DNA from 4 places in the Ectothiorhodospira sp. 9100 genome. Region 3 is predicted to be linked to each of the others. Evidence: predicted binding sites of a transcription regulator. Region 3 holds the regulator's gene; each other region holds the start of a gene.
What was found. Region 3 encodes sigma-54, which starts transcription at its own class of promoters, with help from an activator protein. Its sites were predicted from a motif close to TGGCANGNTNCNTGCTT; they were not measured.

Region 1: LPW29_RS08915 (flavodoxin) is a predicted target of sigma-54. The motif match lies at 1,470-1,486, and genes of this name have one in related genera.
Region 2: nifE (nitrogenase iron-molybdenum cofactor biosynthesis protein NifE) is a predicted target of sigma-54. The motif match lies at 1,366-1,382, and genes of this name have one in related genera.
Region 4: flgA (flagellar basal body P-ring formation chaperone FlgA) is a predicted target of sigma-54. The motif match lies at 1,895-1,911, and genes of this name have one in related genera.

The regions. Positions count from the first base shown of each region.
Region 1 is NZ_JAJNAN010000023.1:34,287-37,733, forward strand. Features, by position in the region: gene LPW29_RS08910 (MotA/TolQ/ExbB proton channel family protein) at 1-698, opposite strand, end outside; gene LPW29_RS08915 (flavodoxin) at 829-1,371, opposite strand; gene LPW29_RS08920 (glycine/sarcosine N-methyltransferase) at 2,252-3,061, shown strand; gene LPW29_RS08925 (methyltransferase domain-containing protein) at 3,061-3,447, shown strand, end outside.
Region 2 is NZ_JAJNAN010000028.1:16,575-20,021, reverse strand. Features, by position in the region: gene nifT (putative nitrogen fixation protein NifT) at 159-368, shown strand; gene nifX (nitrogen fixation protein NifX) at 406-1,116, shown strand; gene nifE (nitrogenase iron-molybdenum cofactor biosynthesis protein NifE) at 1,420-2,838, shown strand; gene nifN (nitrogenase iron-molybdenum cofactor biosynthesis protein NifN) at 2,840-3,447, shown strand, end outside.
Region 3 is NZ_JAJNAN010000005.1:73,844-77,290, reverse strand. Features, by position in the region: gene hprK (HPr(Ser) kinase/phosphatase) at 1-364, opposite strand, end outside; gene LPW29_RS03145 (PTS sugar transporter subunit IIA) at 369-836, opposite strand; gene hpf (ribosome hibernation-promoting factor, HPF/YfiA family) at 844-1,167, opposite strand; gene LPW29_RS03135 (RNA polymerase factor sigma-54) at 1,219-2,718, opposite strand; gene lptB (LPS export ABC transporter ATP-binding protein) at 2,885-3,447, opposite strand, start outside.
Region 4 is NZ_JAJNAN010000019.1:30,269-33,715, forward strand. Features, by position in the region: gene LPW29_RS07865 (CheR family methyltransferase) at 1-749, opposite strand, end outside; gene LPW29_RS07870 (chemotaxis protein) at 880-1,809, opposite strand; gene flgA (flagellar basal body P-ring formation chaperone FlgA) at 2,026-2,754, shown strand; gene flgM (flagellar biosynthesis anti-sigma factor FlgM) at 2,845-3,156, shown strand; gene LPW29_RS07885 (flagella synthesis protein FlgN) at 3,161-3,447, shown strand, end outside.

The sequences.
Region 1 (3,447 bases), on a different contig from region 3:
GCCTGTTGAACCGGGGTATCTGCCTTCTCCCCGTGGGCGATGGATTCCGGTTGCCGCACGGTAAAGACCTGGGTCACGGCATCCTGCAGGCGGTGACGGAAACGCTCCAGCCAGCGCTCCAGGCCATTGAGCACGGCTACCACGGGGATGGCAACGCCCAACCCTACAGCAGTGGTCATCAAGGCCACCCATATGCCCCCGGAAAGGACGGAGGGATCCACCCGGTTGCCCGCTGCCTCCAGTTGCTGAAAAGCCACAATCATGCCCAGGACGGTGCCCAGGAGTCCCAGCAGGGGGGCCAAGCTGCCGATCACTTCCAGTACCCGGAAGTGCCCACGCAAGGTCTCCAACCAGCGACTGGCAACACGACTCACTTCTTCCCGAAGCAGGGGCTCAGGCAGGGTCGGGTCGCGTCGGCCCCGGATAGCCACTTCCATCACCCGGGCCGCGGGACTACGAGATCGGGCAAGCACCTCCAACGCCTGATCGCCCTGATGCTGACGCCAATGCGCCAACGCCTCATCAAGGCTGCGCTGATCTCCCAGACGCCACCAGCTGAATTGCCAAAGCTTGACAAGGATCACGGTAAGCGCAACAACAGACATGAGCAGCAGAATGACCACCACCGGGCCGCCCACGTCAGTGACCGTCTGCAGGGCGTGGAGAATGCCACCTGGGGTTGTATCATCTGAATTCATCGGAGTAAGACCTCGCGGAACCCGCCATCGTTTCGACAACGCAAGCCCGGCATGGTAATGGTGTTGCGAATCATTATCAACCGCTAGGGTAAAAAAACCGCCCCAGGAAGTACCGGAGCGGCACAGGTTATCAAACCGTCAAGTCGAAGTCCGAAGCGATCTGTTTGAGCCACTGTTCCAGACGGGCCTCGGTCTGATCGCTCTGATTGTCCTGGTCCAGCACCAAGCCAACGAACTGGTCATCCACCACTGCCTGAGAGGTGTTGAAGGTATACCCCTCCGTGGGCCAGTGCCCCACTACACGACCACCGCGATCCGTGACCACGTCATGGATCTCCATCAAGGCATCCACGAATTCATCCGGGTACCCCACCTGATCCCCCAAACCGAATAGCGCGACCGTCTTTCCGGAGAAATCCACCTCCTCAAGCGTTGGCATGAATTCCTCCCAACTCTCTTCCTCGCAATCAGCCGACAGGCCCGGTAACTGGCCGGAACCCATGGTAGGCGTTCCAAATATCAGATAGTCATAACCGGCAATTTCATCGGCGGAGACCCGGTTTACATTCAGGGGCTTTGCCATGGTTTCATCGTCGAACTTCTTCTTGATCATCTTGGCCACCTTGCGCGTGTTGCCAGAGGTGGTACCGAAAAAAATGCCGATGCGTGCCATACAGTTGCCCTCTTGGTAAAAGACGAATGACGGAGCGAAACAGCGCCTGGACATGCGTCCTGGAAACGTATCACCCCGGAAGACCTCACCGAAGATAAGGGCAATTCCCATGCCAACCCTGGCAATAAGCGGGCCACTCCCGTATGATGCTGTTTCCGCAGTTAATTTATTCCGCCAATGCAGTATCTGACGCTGGCGTGAGAGCGCGCTACAACGGGGCATTTGTCTCAATGTCGGCTTCACGACATGGCGTATTCCAAGGCGCGTGCATGCACTTGGCACAGGGGGTGAAATACGGAAACTTCCGCGTGAAGATTCAGTGAACCTCAGAGGGGCGACTTGCATTCTTCGGTAAAGTCCCCCAAGGTATTAGGGATGCATCAGCGCATAACCTTCAAGGTGCATACGGTGACCGCCACGCAGTGCAGTGTGGTAATCAGCCGCGACCCGGCAGGTCTTTGGCGCGAGCAATAGCGTAGTCGACATTTACATGTATTTTGTCGCCTTATCGGGCGACCACCTGCCACCAAGGCGTCCACGGTTTTTCCGCACCCGGGCTACCTGCCCCGGAGGCCAACGAAACGATCGTGCCCCACGATCCGGCCGCGGCAACCGTCGCAAAGAAGACGCGCCCCGGCACCCATTGGGTGAATGCAGTCATCCGGGTCATCGCGACGCTTCACGGGACATTGCAACAAGTCAGCACAGAATGGATGGTGAGGGCGGACACCATCTCCGGCAAGCATCACGCCGGCCACACACCGCAGACAGGGTCTAACTCATTGGCCCGGTCATGGCGGTGTGGTCGATATCGTGAAGGCGCTCAAGCGCCGCGCGATGCAACGCAAAATCAAACACCTCAATGGCGGGGAACATCATTATGTCCAACACCATGTCAGACCAGGATTTCGGCGAGAAGCCGGTAGAACGTCGCGACACCGACAACTACGTGAACGAATACACCGAATCATTCGTCGACAAATGGGACGACCTGATCGACTGGGATAGCCGCGCGAAGAGTGAAGGCGACTTCTTCATCCAGGAGCTCAAGAAGCGTGGCGCCAAGCGCGTGCTGGATGTGGCCACCGGTACCGGCTTCCACTCCATCCGACTGCTCGAGGCTGGCTTCGATGTGGTCAGCGTGGATGGCGCTCCCGAGATGCTGATCAAGGCCTTCGAGAACGGTCGCAAGCGGGGCCACATCCTGCGTGTCACCCAAGCCGACTGGCGCGAACTCAATCGCGACATCTATGGCCGCTATGATGCCGTTGTCTGTCTTGGCAACTCCTTCACCCATCTGTTCAATGAAAACGATCGCCGCAAGGCCCTGGCCGAATTCCATGCCGCCCTGAACCACGACGGCGTATTGATCCTGGACCAGCGCAACTACGACGCCATCCTGGATCACGGCTATTCCAGCGCCCACACGTTCTACTACTGCGGTGACAATGTGTCCGTGCATCCGGAGCACGTGGATGACGGCCTGGCTCGCTTCCGGTACGCCTTCCCGGACAAGTCCGTGTTCCATCTGAACATGTTCCCGTTGCGCAAACCTTACGTACGCCGCCTGATGCGCGAAGTGGGTTTCCAGAAGATCGAAACCTATGGTGACTTCAAGGAAACCTACCACGACACTGAGCCGGACTTCTTCATCCACGTAGCCGACAAGAAATATACGGGGAACGAATAATGACGAATCAGTATGAAGGTGCCGTCGCCACTGCCCGCGACTACTACAACAGCGAAGACGCCGACAACTTCTACCACCGCGTGTGGGGCGGCGAGGACATCCACATCGGCCTGTACGAGTCCGACGAGGAGGCGATTCCCGATGCCAGCCGTCGTACCGTGGCTCACATGGGCGACCTGCTGGGCGAGCCGACCCGCGACATGAAGGTACTGGACATCGGCGCCGGTTACGGTGGCGCAGCCCGCTACCTGGCCTCCACCTTCGGTTGCCACGTCACGGCGCTGAACCTGAGCGAAGTGGAGAATGAGCGCGACCGGCAGATGAACAAGGCCCTCAAGCTGGATCACCTCGTCGACGTGCTCGATGCCAGCTTTGAGTCCGTGCCG
Region 2 (3,447 bases), on a different contig from region 3:
TCGCCCCTCACCCCAACCCCTCTCCCCATGGGGGAGAGGGGCTCGCTTCTCCTCGGGGGAGGTGAGTTCCCCCTTCTCCCCTGGGGGGAGAAGGGCCGGGGATGAGGGGAAACGGAGGGCAGGAAGCCTTCCCAAATATTTCCAAGCGAGAACACACCATGCCAAGCGTCATGATCAACAAGACGGAGTCGGGGATGTCCTTCTACGTCCCCAAAAAGGACCTGGAAGAGACCATCGTCTCCATGGAGCACGAAGGGCCGGGGCGCTGGGGTGGCGAGATCACTCTGGCCGATGGCTCCCGTTATTTCCTGGAGCCCATGGACGAGGCCCCGCGGTTGCCCATCACCCTGCGGGCCAAGCGTCTCTGACTCAATCTAGCGAATCAAACCCCGATGAGGTACCCCCATGTCCACCGATATCCTCGACCGTGAATGCGCCCTGCGCATTGCCCTGGCCAAGAAGGTCCTGCCCGGGATTGAACTACCCCGGTTGCTCGAGATCATCATCGAGCGCATTGGTGCACCCATCACGGTGGAAGCGCTGGCCGCGATGACAGTCAAGGATCTCAGGATGGGTCTCAAACGCACCCGCCACCCCGATATCGAACAGGATGAATGCAACAGCCAAAGCCTGGAGATGGCAGTTCGCTATTTGTCTGGAGAACGTGAGGTGGAGCCGGATTTGCCCGCTGTGGATGCCCTTGGTGAAGATGAGATGCCGGGTTCCATCCGTATCGCCCTGGCTTCCAATACCGGTGATCAGTTGGATGGTCACTTTGGGTCCTGCGCCCGTTTTCTGATCTACCAGGTGTCCCACGAGGCGGCACGGCTGGTGGAGATCCGTTTCACCGAGGAGGCCGACAAGGCCGAGGACCGCAATGCGGCTCGGGCCCAGCTATTGGCGGATTGCCAGTTGCTGTATGTGGAGAGCATCGGTGGCCCGGCGGCGGCCAAGGTGATTCGTGTTGGCGTGCATCCCATCAAGTTGCCGAATGGTCCCGTGGCCTCTGAGGTCATCGCGCGTCTGCAAGCGGTACTGGAGGGTACGCCGCCGCCCTGGCTGGCGAAGGTGATGGGGCGGGAGCCGGGGACAGTGGCGCGTTTTGGCGAGGGCTGAAAAGCGCCGAATGGTGCCGGGGTTTCCCCCTCACCCCAACCCCTCTCCCCGAGGGGGGAGGGGCTCTTTGGTTAGGGGGGCCAATCTCCCTTCTCCCCGGAGGGGAGAAGGGCCGGGGATGAGGGGCGCGGTGGGCACTGCGCCATGGTTTCCTTTCCCTTCCTTTCCTTTGTTGTCTGACCTCCCTATTGTCGCCTTTACTACACGGCAATAAATCAGCAAACAACCAATAAACAATAACTTAATAAATGGCCCGCCTCTTGCAATACTCCCTGCAAAGCCGATTCAGCAGCGGAGCAGACAATGAAGGCACAGGACATCAAGGCATTGCTGGACGAGCCGGCATGCGACCATAACACCAAGGAAAAATCCGGCTGTGCCCGCCCCAAGCCCGGGGCCGCAGCCGGGGGGTGCGCCTTCGACGGGGCCCAGATCGCGTTGCTGCCGGTGGCGGATGTGGCTCATATCGTTCATGGCCCCATCGCCTGCGCCGGCAACTCCTGGGACAACCGCGGCACCCGCTCCTCCGGGCCGGACCTGTTTCGCCTGGGCCTGACCACCGACCTGACCGAGCAGGATGTCATCATGGGGCGCTCCGAGAAGCGCCTGCTGCATTCCATCCGCCAGGCCGTGGAGTCCTTCAACCCGCCCGCTATCTTCGTCTACAACACCTGCGTACCCGCTCTGATCGGTGACGATGTGGAGGCGGTCTGCAAAGTGGCCCAGGAGCGTTGGGGCGTGCCGGTGGTGTTTGTGGACGCCGCCGGCTTTTACGGCTCGAAGAACCTGGGCAATCGCATCGCCGGCGAGTCCATGGTCAAGCAGGTGGTGGGTACTCGTGAACCGGACCCACCACCCGAGGCTGCTCAGCGCCCCAGCATCACGGTACACGACATCAACCTGATCGGCGAATACAACATTGCCGGCGAGTTCTGGCATGTGCTGCCACTGCTGGACGAGTTGGGCCTGAGAGTGCTGTGTACCCTGTCCGGGGATGCCCGCTATCACCAGGTGCAGACCATGCACCGGGCCGAGGCCAACATGATGGTGTGCTCCAAGGCCATGATCAACGTGGCCCGAAAGCTCCAGGAGGCCTACGGCACACCCTGGTTCGAAGGCAGTTTCTACGGCATCAACGACATGTCTCATGCCCTGCGTGCATTCGCCCGCCTGCTGGACGATGCGGATCTCACGCAACGTACGGAAGACCTGATCCACCGTGAGGAGGCGCGTATTCGCGCCGAACTGGCCCCGTGGCGGGAGCGGCTGGCGGGCAAGCGTGTGCTGCTCTACACCGGGGGCGTCAAGTCCTGGTCCGTGGTCTCGGCCCTGCAGGACCTGGGCATGGAGGTGGTGGCCACGGGCACCCGCAAATCCACCGAGGAGGACAAGGCCCGCATCCGCGAACTCATGGGGGAGGATGCCCGCATGATCGAGGATGGCAACCCCAAGGCCCTGCTGGGGATCTTCGAGGAATGCCGGGCGGATGTGCTGATTGCCGGGGGGCGCAACATGTACACCGCCCTCAAGGCACGTATCCCATTCCTGGACATCAACCAGGAGCGCGAATCCGCCTATGCCGGTTATCAGGGGATGCTGGAACTGGCCCGTCAACTGGCCCTCACGCTGGAAAGCCCCATTTGGCCCTGGGTGCGCGAGCCCGCGCCCTGGGACAACGCCGGTGTGCCCTTTGAAACCCATTCCCACACGGAGGCCTGCTGACATGGCCCGTATCATTCGTCGCAACAAGGCCTTGTCCGTCAGTCCGGTGAAGGCCAGTCAGCCTCTGGGGGGCGCGCTGGCCATGCTGGGCATGGAGCGGGCCATCCCCATGCTGCATGGTGCCCAGGGTTGCACGGCCTTTGCCAAGGTCTTTCTGGTCAGGCACTTCCGTGAACCCATTCCGCTGCAGACCACCGCCATGGATCAGGTCAGCGCCGTCATGGGCGCCGATGAGAGCCTGATCGAGGGGCTGGCCACGGTCTGTAGCAAGTCCCGGCCTGATCTCATCGGCGTGCTCACCACGGGCCTGTCGGAAACAGAGGGTGCCGATGTGGAGCGCGTGGTACGGGATTTTCGCCTGCAGCACCCGGAATTTGCCGATGTGGCCGTGGTTCCGGTGTCGACGCCCGACTTTGCCGGCTCAGCCGAGACGGGGTTTGCCCTGGCAGTCACGGCCCTGATCGATCATCTGGTGCCCGAGTCACGTCAGGTGGGTGGAGCACCGGAGCAGGTGAATATCCTGGCCGGCTCTGCACTGACGCCGGGCGATGTGGAAGCCCTCAAGGACATGGTGGAGGCCTTCGGTCTGGAACCCTTGATGGTGCCGGA
Region 3 (3,447 bases):
GGCTGGGCAGGGCGGTGCGCAGCAGGGGTACTGACTGACGCTCCGACAGGGTGCGTAACTCGGGGAGGGGTTCCAGGCTGTCGGTCACGATCAGCATGGAGGATGCGCCGCTGCACAATTGCTCCAGGATGTCCCGCTGGGAGTTTTTGCGCAGCGACCACAGGTAACGCATCTCATCATTTCCCAGAACCTGGATCTGGTTGGGATGGATGATGTTCAGGTGACCCACCAGCGACGGGCTGCCCTGGGGCGTGGATCGGTGCGAAATGCTCCGTTCGCTCCCCAGGGTGCCGGCAACCCAGGTGAGGCCCAGGCGCTCCTCCATGACTTCCATGATGTTGCTGACGGTGAGCGAGTCAGTCATGGGCTCATCCGGTGTCTTCGGTGTCCCAGTCACGCACCAGGGTCAGCAGATCCGCTGTGCCGGAGGCGCTGCGCAACCGGGCCAGGGTCTCCGGGTCGGAGAACATCCGCGCCAGCAGCGCGAGGATCTGCAGGTGCTCGTCGGTACAGTCCGCCGGCACCACCAGCGCGAAGAGGATGTCCACCGGTTCGCTGTCGGGGGCGTCGTAGTCCACGCCCTTCTCCAGCTTGAGCAGGGCGGCACAGGCCTCGCTGGCGCCGGCCAGACGACCATGGGGGATGGCCACGCCATGCCCCAATCCTGTGCTGCCCAGGCGCTCCCGTGCCAGCAGGCTGTCAAAGATTTCGCCCTGGGTGAGTTTGGGCAGATGATTGGAGAGCATCTCGCCCAGCATCTCCAGCGCACGTTTCTTACTGCTCACGTCCGTCTGGCAGTGCACCCGCTCGGGGGCGAGAAGATCACCGATGTTCATGAATCATTCACTCGATATGGTTGCGGTGGGAGCCTTCCGCCCGGTGGTGGTCCTTGAGCTTTTCCTTATGCTTCACCACCTGGCGATCCAGTTTGTCCACCAGGGCGTCAATGGCGGCGTACATGTCCGTGTGGGTGGCCTCGGCATGGATGCTGTTACCGCTGAGCAACAGGTTGGCTTCGGCCTTTTGCTGCAGCTTCTCCACGGTCAGGATGACGTGCACGTCGATGACGTTGTCAAAATGCCGCTCCAGGCGCTCGAACTTCTCGTTAACGTAGTTGCGCAGGGCGTCGGTCAGGTCGACGTGATGACCGGTGAGGTTGATCTGCATAAGATGACTCCTTAGGGATGGGTGATGATCAAGACGGCTTCGCGGTTGATGTCAGACGAGCCGCTTGCGTTCGTTGGATGGCGGAATGGCCATGGCCTCACGGTACTTGGCCACGGTGCGTCGTGCCACATGAATGCCACGATCCACCAGGACCTGGGCAATCTTGCTGTCACTCATGGGCTTGCCCTGAGGCTCTTCGGCAACCAGCTTGCGGATCATGGCGCGGATCGCGGTGGCTGAACACTCGCCGCCGTCTGCCGTGCCCACATGGCTGGAAAAGAAATACTTGAATTCGTAGATGCCCCGGGGGGTATGCATGAATTTCTGGGTGGTCACCCGGGAGATGGTGGACTCATGCATCTCCAGTTGTTCGGCGATATCGCGTAGCACCAGGGGTTTCATGGCCTCGTCGCCATATTCCAGAAAGGCGCGCTGGTGCTCGACGATGGCGGTGCCCACCCGCAGCAGGGTCTCGTTGCGGCTTTGCAGGCTCTTGATGAACCAGCGGGCCTCCTGGAGGCTGTTGCGCATGTAGGTGTTGTCCTGACTGGAATCGGCGCGGCGCACAAAGCTGGCATAGAGGGGGTTCACCCGCAACCGCGGCGCAATTTCCGGGTTGAGCTCCACCTGCCAGCGGCCCTCTCGCTTGCGTACGAAGACATCGGGGATGATGTATTCGGGCGAACTGCTGCTGATGAGCCCGCCCGGGCGCGGGTTCAGTGTCTGAATCAGGGCGATCACTTGCTGCAGTTCGCCATCATCCAGCCCCAGGCGCCGCTGCACGCCCTTATAATCGCGGGCACCCAGGGCATCCAGGTGTTCACGGGCCAGGATTCGGGCCTGGGCCAGCCAGGGCGTCTCATCCGGAAACTGTGCCAGTTGCAGGCTCAGGCACTCGGCCAGATCCCGCGCGCCCACGCCCACCGGGTCCAGGTGCTGAACCATGTTCAGTACGGCCTCCACCTCATCCAGTTCCAGATCCATTTCCCGGTCTTCGGCCAGGGTGGCATGGATCTGCTCGATGGGTTCGGCCAGGTAGCCGTCTTCGTTGATGGAGTCAATGATGGTCAAGGCGATGGCCCGGTCACGCTCACTCATGGACGACAGATGCACCTGCCACATGAGATGTTCATGCAGGCTTTCCGAGGGCCCGGTCTGGTTTTCGAACACGTCGCGCCCGTCGTGATCCGACTGCCCGGCGCTTGAAGGGGGCACATCGTAGATGTCGTCCCAGTTGCTGTCCACCGGCAGTTCATCGGGGATCTGCTCCTGACTGCCTTCGGCGTTGCCTTCTGTCTCGGCGGCGGCCTCGGCCGCCTCTGAAGTCTCGCGGGTGTCGGCCGGGTCCTGCTCGCGCGTTTCCTCGGAGGCGGTGTCCTGATCCGCCTCCGTACCTTCCATGGCCTCGAGCATGGGGTTGGTTTCCAGGGTTTCCTGGATCTGTGCCTGCAACTCCAGGGTCGACAGTTGCAGCAGGCGGATGGCCTGCTGCAACTGGGGGGTCATGGTCAGGTTTTGACCCAGCCGGAGCTGGACGGAAGGTTTCAACATAGCACGATGCGCGCCATCGGGCCGGAGCCCGAGTCTGTGATGCCTGATGATGGAGGCGGGGGCAGGCCCCCGACGTTAATATTGCTGTCACGGGAGATTATACGGTGTGCCGGCAAAAATTGGACCCGTGCCCGGAAAACCCTGCCTGCGGTGAGTGCATGGGGTTTCACAGGCGGAAGTTCTCCCCCAGGTAAACGCGGCGCACCTGCGGGTCGGCCAATACATCCTCCGGCGCACCCTGGCTGATGATATGCCCGCCGCTGAGAATATAGGCCCGGTTGCAGATGCCCAGGGTCTCGCGCACGTTATGGTCGGTGATCAGCACGCCGATGTTCCGTGACGTGAGATGGGTGATGATCCGCTGGATCTCGATCACGGAGATGGGGTCGACGCCAGCGAAAGGCTCGTCCAGGAGGATGAAGGCCGGTTCAGTGGCCAGGGCCCGGGCGATCTCCACGCGCCGCCGCTCACCGCCGGAGAGACTGACGCCGGCATTGTCACGGATGTGCTGGATCTGAAACTCCTCAAGCAGGGATTCCATTTTTTCCTGGCGCTGGACCTTGTCGAGGTCGCGGCGCACCTCCAGTACGGCCATGATGTTGTCGGCCACGGAAAGCTTGCGGAACACCGAAGGTTCCTGGGGCAGATAGCCCACGCCCATGCGGGCCCGAGCGTGCATGGGTAACTGGGTGATGTCCCGGCCATCCAGGCGGATCTGCCCTTCGTCGC
Region 4 (3,447 bases), on a different contig from region 3:
CCCAGGAAGAGGTAGCCGCCCGGATTAAGGATCTGGGAGATGCGCTTGAGAATGGTCCGCTTGGACTCGAGAGAGAAGTAGATCAACACGTTACGACAGAAGACGATATCGAATCGCCCCATGGCATTGTAGTTGTCCAGGAGATTGAATTCCCGGTAACTGACACGGGCCTTGATCTCCGGCTTCACTTCCCAACGGTCGCCCTTCTGGATGAAGAACCGATTGCGCCGATCCAGCGACAGCCCCCGGGCCACGGCCAGGGAGTCGTAGCTGCCTTCCCTGGCTTCGCGCAGCACGGCACCAGAGATATCCGTGCCAAGGATCTGCACATCCCTGAGGCTGCCGGCTCGCGATTGCAGATATTCGCTGGTGGCCATGCTGATGGAATAGGGTTCCTGGCCGGAGGAACAGGCAGCGCACCAGATGCGCACCGTGGAACCGGGGGATTTTTTGGCCAGTTCCGGATAGATCTGATTCTTGAGGATCTCGAAGGGGAAGACATCCCGAAACCAGTAGGTCTCGTTCGTGGTCATGGCTTCGATCACCCGTTCACGCAGACCGGAGCGGCCACCGCGCTTGAGCAGTTTGAGCAACTCGCTGACCGAAGCAACGGAGAATTCCTTCATCAGCCGGGACAGCCGGCTGGTCACCAAGTAGTGCTTGTTATCTCCCAGCACAAGACCGCAGGACCGCTCAAGAAAGATCTTGAAGTCCTCGTAATCCTGGGGTTCGATCGGGCCTGATGACAATGTTTTGGTGCTTCCCGGTTAATGGATTGTGCCTGCCTCCGGTGATGAACCGGAAAACGCAGTATACCCGCAAATGGCCCCGCGGGCGGCAACGAGTTGCCGCCGATGGCAGCCCCCTGCCCTGTGTCCGTTACTGCCCGACCTCTTCGGGCTGCAGGTGGCCCAGCACGGCCTCAGCCAGCTCATCGGGACTGAACTTCGGCAAAAATCGGTCCGCCCCTGCCTGACGCACCATGGCCTCGTTAAAGGTACCACTCAAGGAAGAATGTAACAGGATGTACAGGCCAGACAAATCCGTTGTCTGGCGGATCTCGGAAGAAAGCGTGTATCCATCCATGACGGGCATCTCGATATCCGAGATCACCATGCCGATCTGTTCATCAATAGGGCCTTGCTGAGCCATTTCCTTGAGCTTGGTGAGCGCTTGCTGACCATCATTGGCCACGATGGCCTCAACACCGATCTGGGCGAGCGCGCGGACGATCTGCTTGCGGGCCACCGAGGAGTCATCCGCCACCAGGGCCCGGCGTACCCGCCCGCCCTCGCGGATGGCCCGGGACAGGGCCTCATCCACATCCTTGGAGGGACCGGTCACCATTTCCAGCACCTTTTCCACATCGATGATTTCCACCAGCCGATCCTCCACCTGAGTGACGGCCGTCAAAAAGCTGTCCTTGTGAGTGCCCCGAGGGGGCGGGCGGATCTGATCCCAGTTGAGATTGATGATGCGATCCACCGAGGCCACGAGCAAACCCTGCACCGAGCGGTTGAACTCGGTGAGGATGACGAAGGCCTTTTGCTCGTGTTCCGGTGCTGCCATACCGATGGCCTGGGCCAGGTCCACCACCGAGACGGTTTGCCCACGCAAGGTGGCCACACCGCGCACCACGGAGTGGGCGCTGGGCATGCGATTCAGTGGTGGGCAGGCGATCACCTCGCGCACCTTGAAGACGTTGATGGCAAACATCTGTCGCGTACCCAGAGAAAACAGCAACAGCTCGAGGCGGTTCTGCCCGACCATCTGGGTACGCCGATTCACACCATCCAACAAGTCGCTCATGGGCCCCTCCTGCGGAACACCCGGGGATAAACATGGCCAATCTACCGGGTTATCGGCGGTTCGGGGCAATCCTTGATGCCTGATCTGGCATTGGGATTGCATCCCTTCACACCAACAGCCCCCGGTGCCGGAATCCCGGCAACGAATGCGCGGAGTACGATTATGAACCAAGTCAGACATGCCTGTCTCATGCACCCGCCCCATGGATCCCGCGTCATGCGTAAACGTCGTGGATGGAGCAGATCCGTCCTGGCGTGCCTGACCCTGTGCCTACTGGTACTGCCACCCACAACCCTGGCCTCGGAGGTGGAACCTCATGCCAATATTCTCAACGCCGCCCGGGAATTTCTCACCGAACAGGCCCGGCAACATCACGGCGACGATCTGGAGGTCCGCGTAGTCCCGGGAAGACTGGATCCGAGACTGCGACTGCGGGCCTGCGGCGCCCCCCTGGAGGCCGATCTTCCGCCCGGAGGACGCATGGTGGGCAACACCACCGTGGGGGTCCGCTGCCCAGGCCCCTCGCCCTGGAACCTGTATGTACCCATGCAGGTGAACGTGAGCGGCGAGGTCGTGGTGCTCGACCGTTCCCTGCCTCGCAGGGCTGTACTATCCTCAACTGACATACGTCTGGAACGCAAGGCACTCGATGGCCTGCACAGCGGCTATCTTGTAGACCCGGAACGCGCCAATCACATGGTGCTGCGTCGCGCCCTGCGCGGTGGTACCGTGCTCACGCCCCACATGGTGGAGCCGCAGCGGCTGGTGCATCGCGGCGAGCGGGTCACCCTGTTATCAGAGAACGCTGCGATCAGCGTGCGCATGGCGGGCGAGGCCATGGCTGACGGCGCCTACGGGGACCGGGTACGGGTACGCAATCTGTCATCCCGACGCGTCGTGGAGGGGCGCGTACTCTCCGCCGGCGTGGTGGGTGTTAATATGTGACGCCCGACACATAATGCGGGTTAAAGAATTCCCAGGACGAGCCGATAAAAGGACCATCAGAGGCGGTATTTGTATGTGCGAGGAACGGATATGTCCATCGAAGTCAAGAATCTAAGCCAGCCGCAGGCGCGGGGTGCCAGTGACAGTCGTGGCACCACCGAGAGCGCTCGTGGCGGCAAAGGGGCCGGTCAGACCCCGAGCCCGGCCGACAATACGGCCGACAAGATCACGCTCACCGGGGCAGCGAGACGCCTCAGCGACCTGGAGCAGACCGCGGCTTCCCAGCCCCAGGTGGACGAAAAACGCGTCGCCGAACTGCGTCAGGCCATCCAGGATGGGAGTTATCAGGTGAATGCCCAGGACGTGGCGGAAGGGCTCATGAAATCGGAAAATCTGTTCTGATCACATGAACCCCACCCCCTTCCCCGAACACCTGGACCAGATCCTCAGCCAGTCCGTGCGTGAGGCCACCAGCCTGGAATCCGCCCTGCAGCGTGAGGGCGCAGCCCTGGCATCCCGCGACCTGGACGAACTGAACGCTGCCGTGGCCGATAAACAGGTCCGCGTGCAAGCACTGGAAGCGCTGACCCGTCAACAAACGGAATTGCTGCAACGGGAAGGTTATGAGACCAACGCGCATGGCATGGACCGAGTGCTGCGCGACTGGGACGAAGACGGTGTACTGCGTCCCGT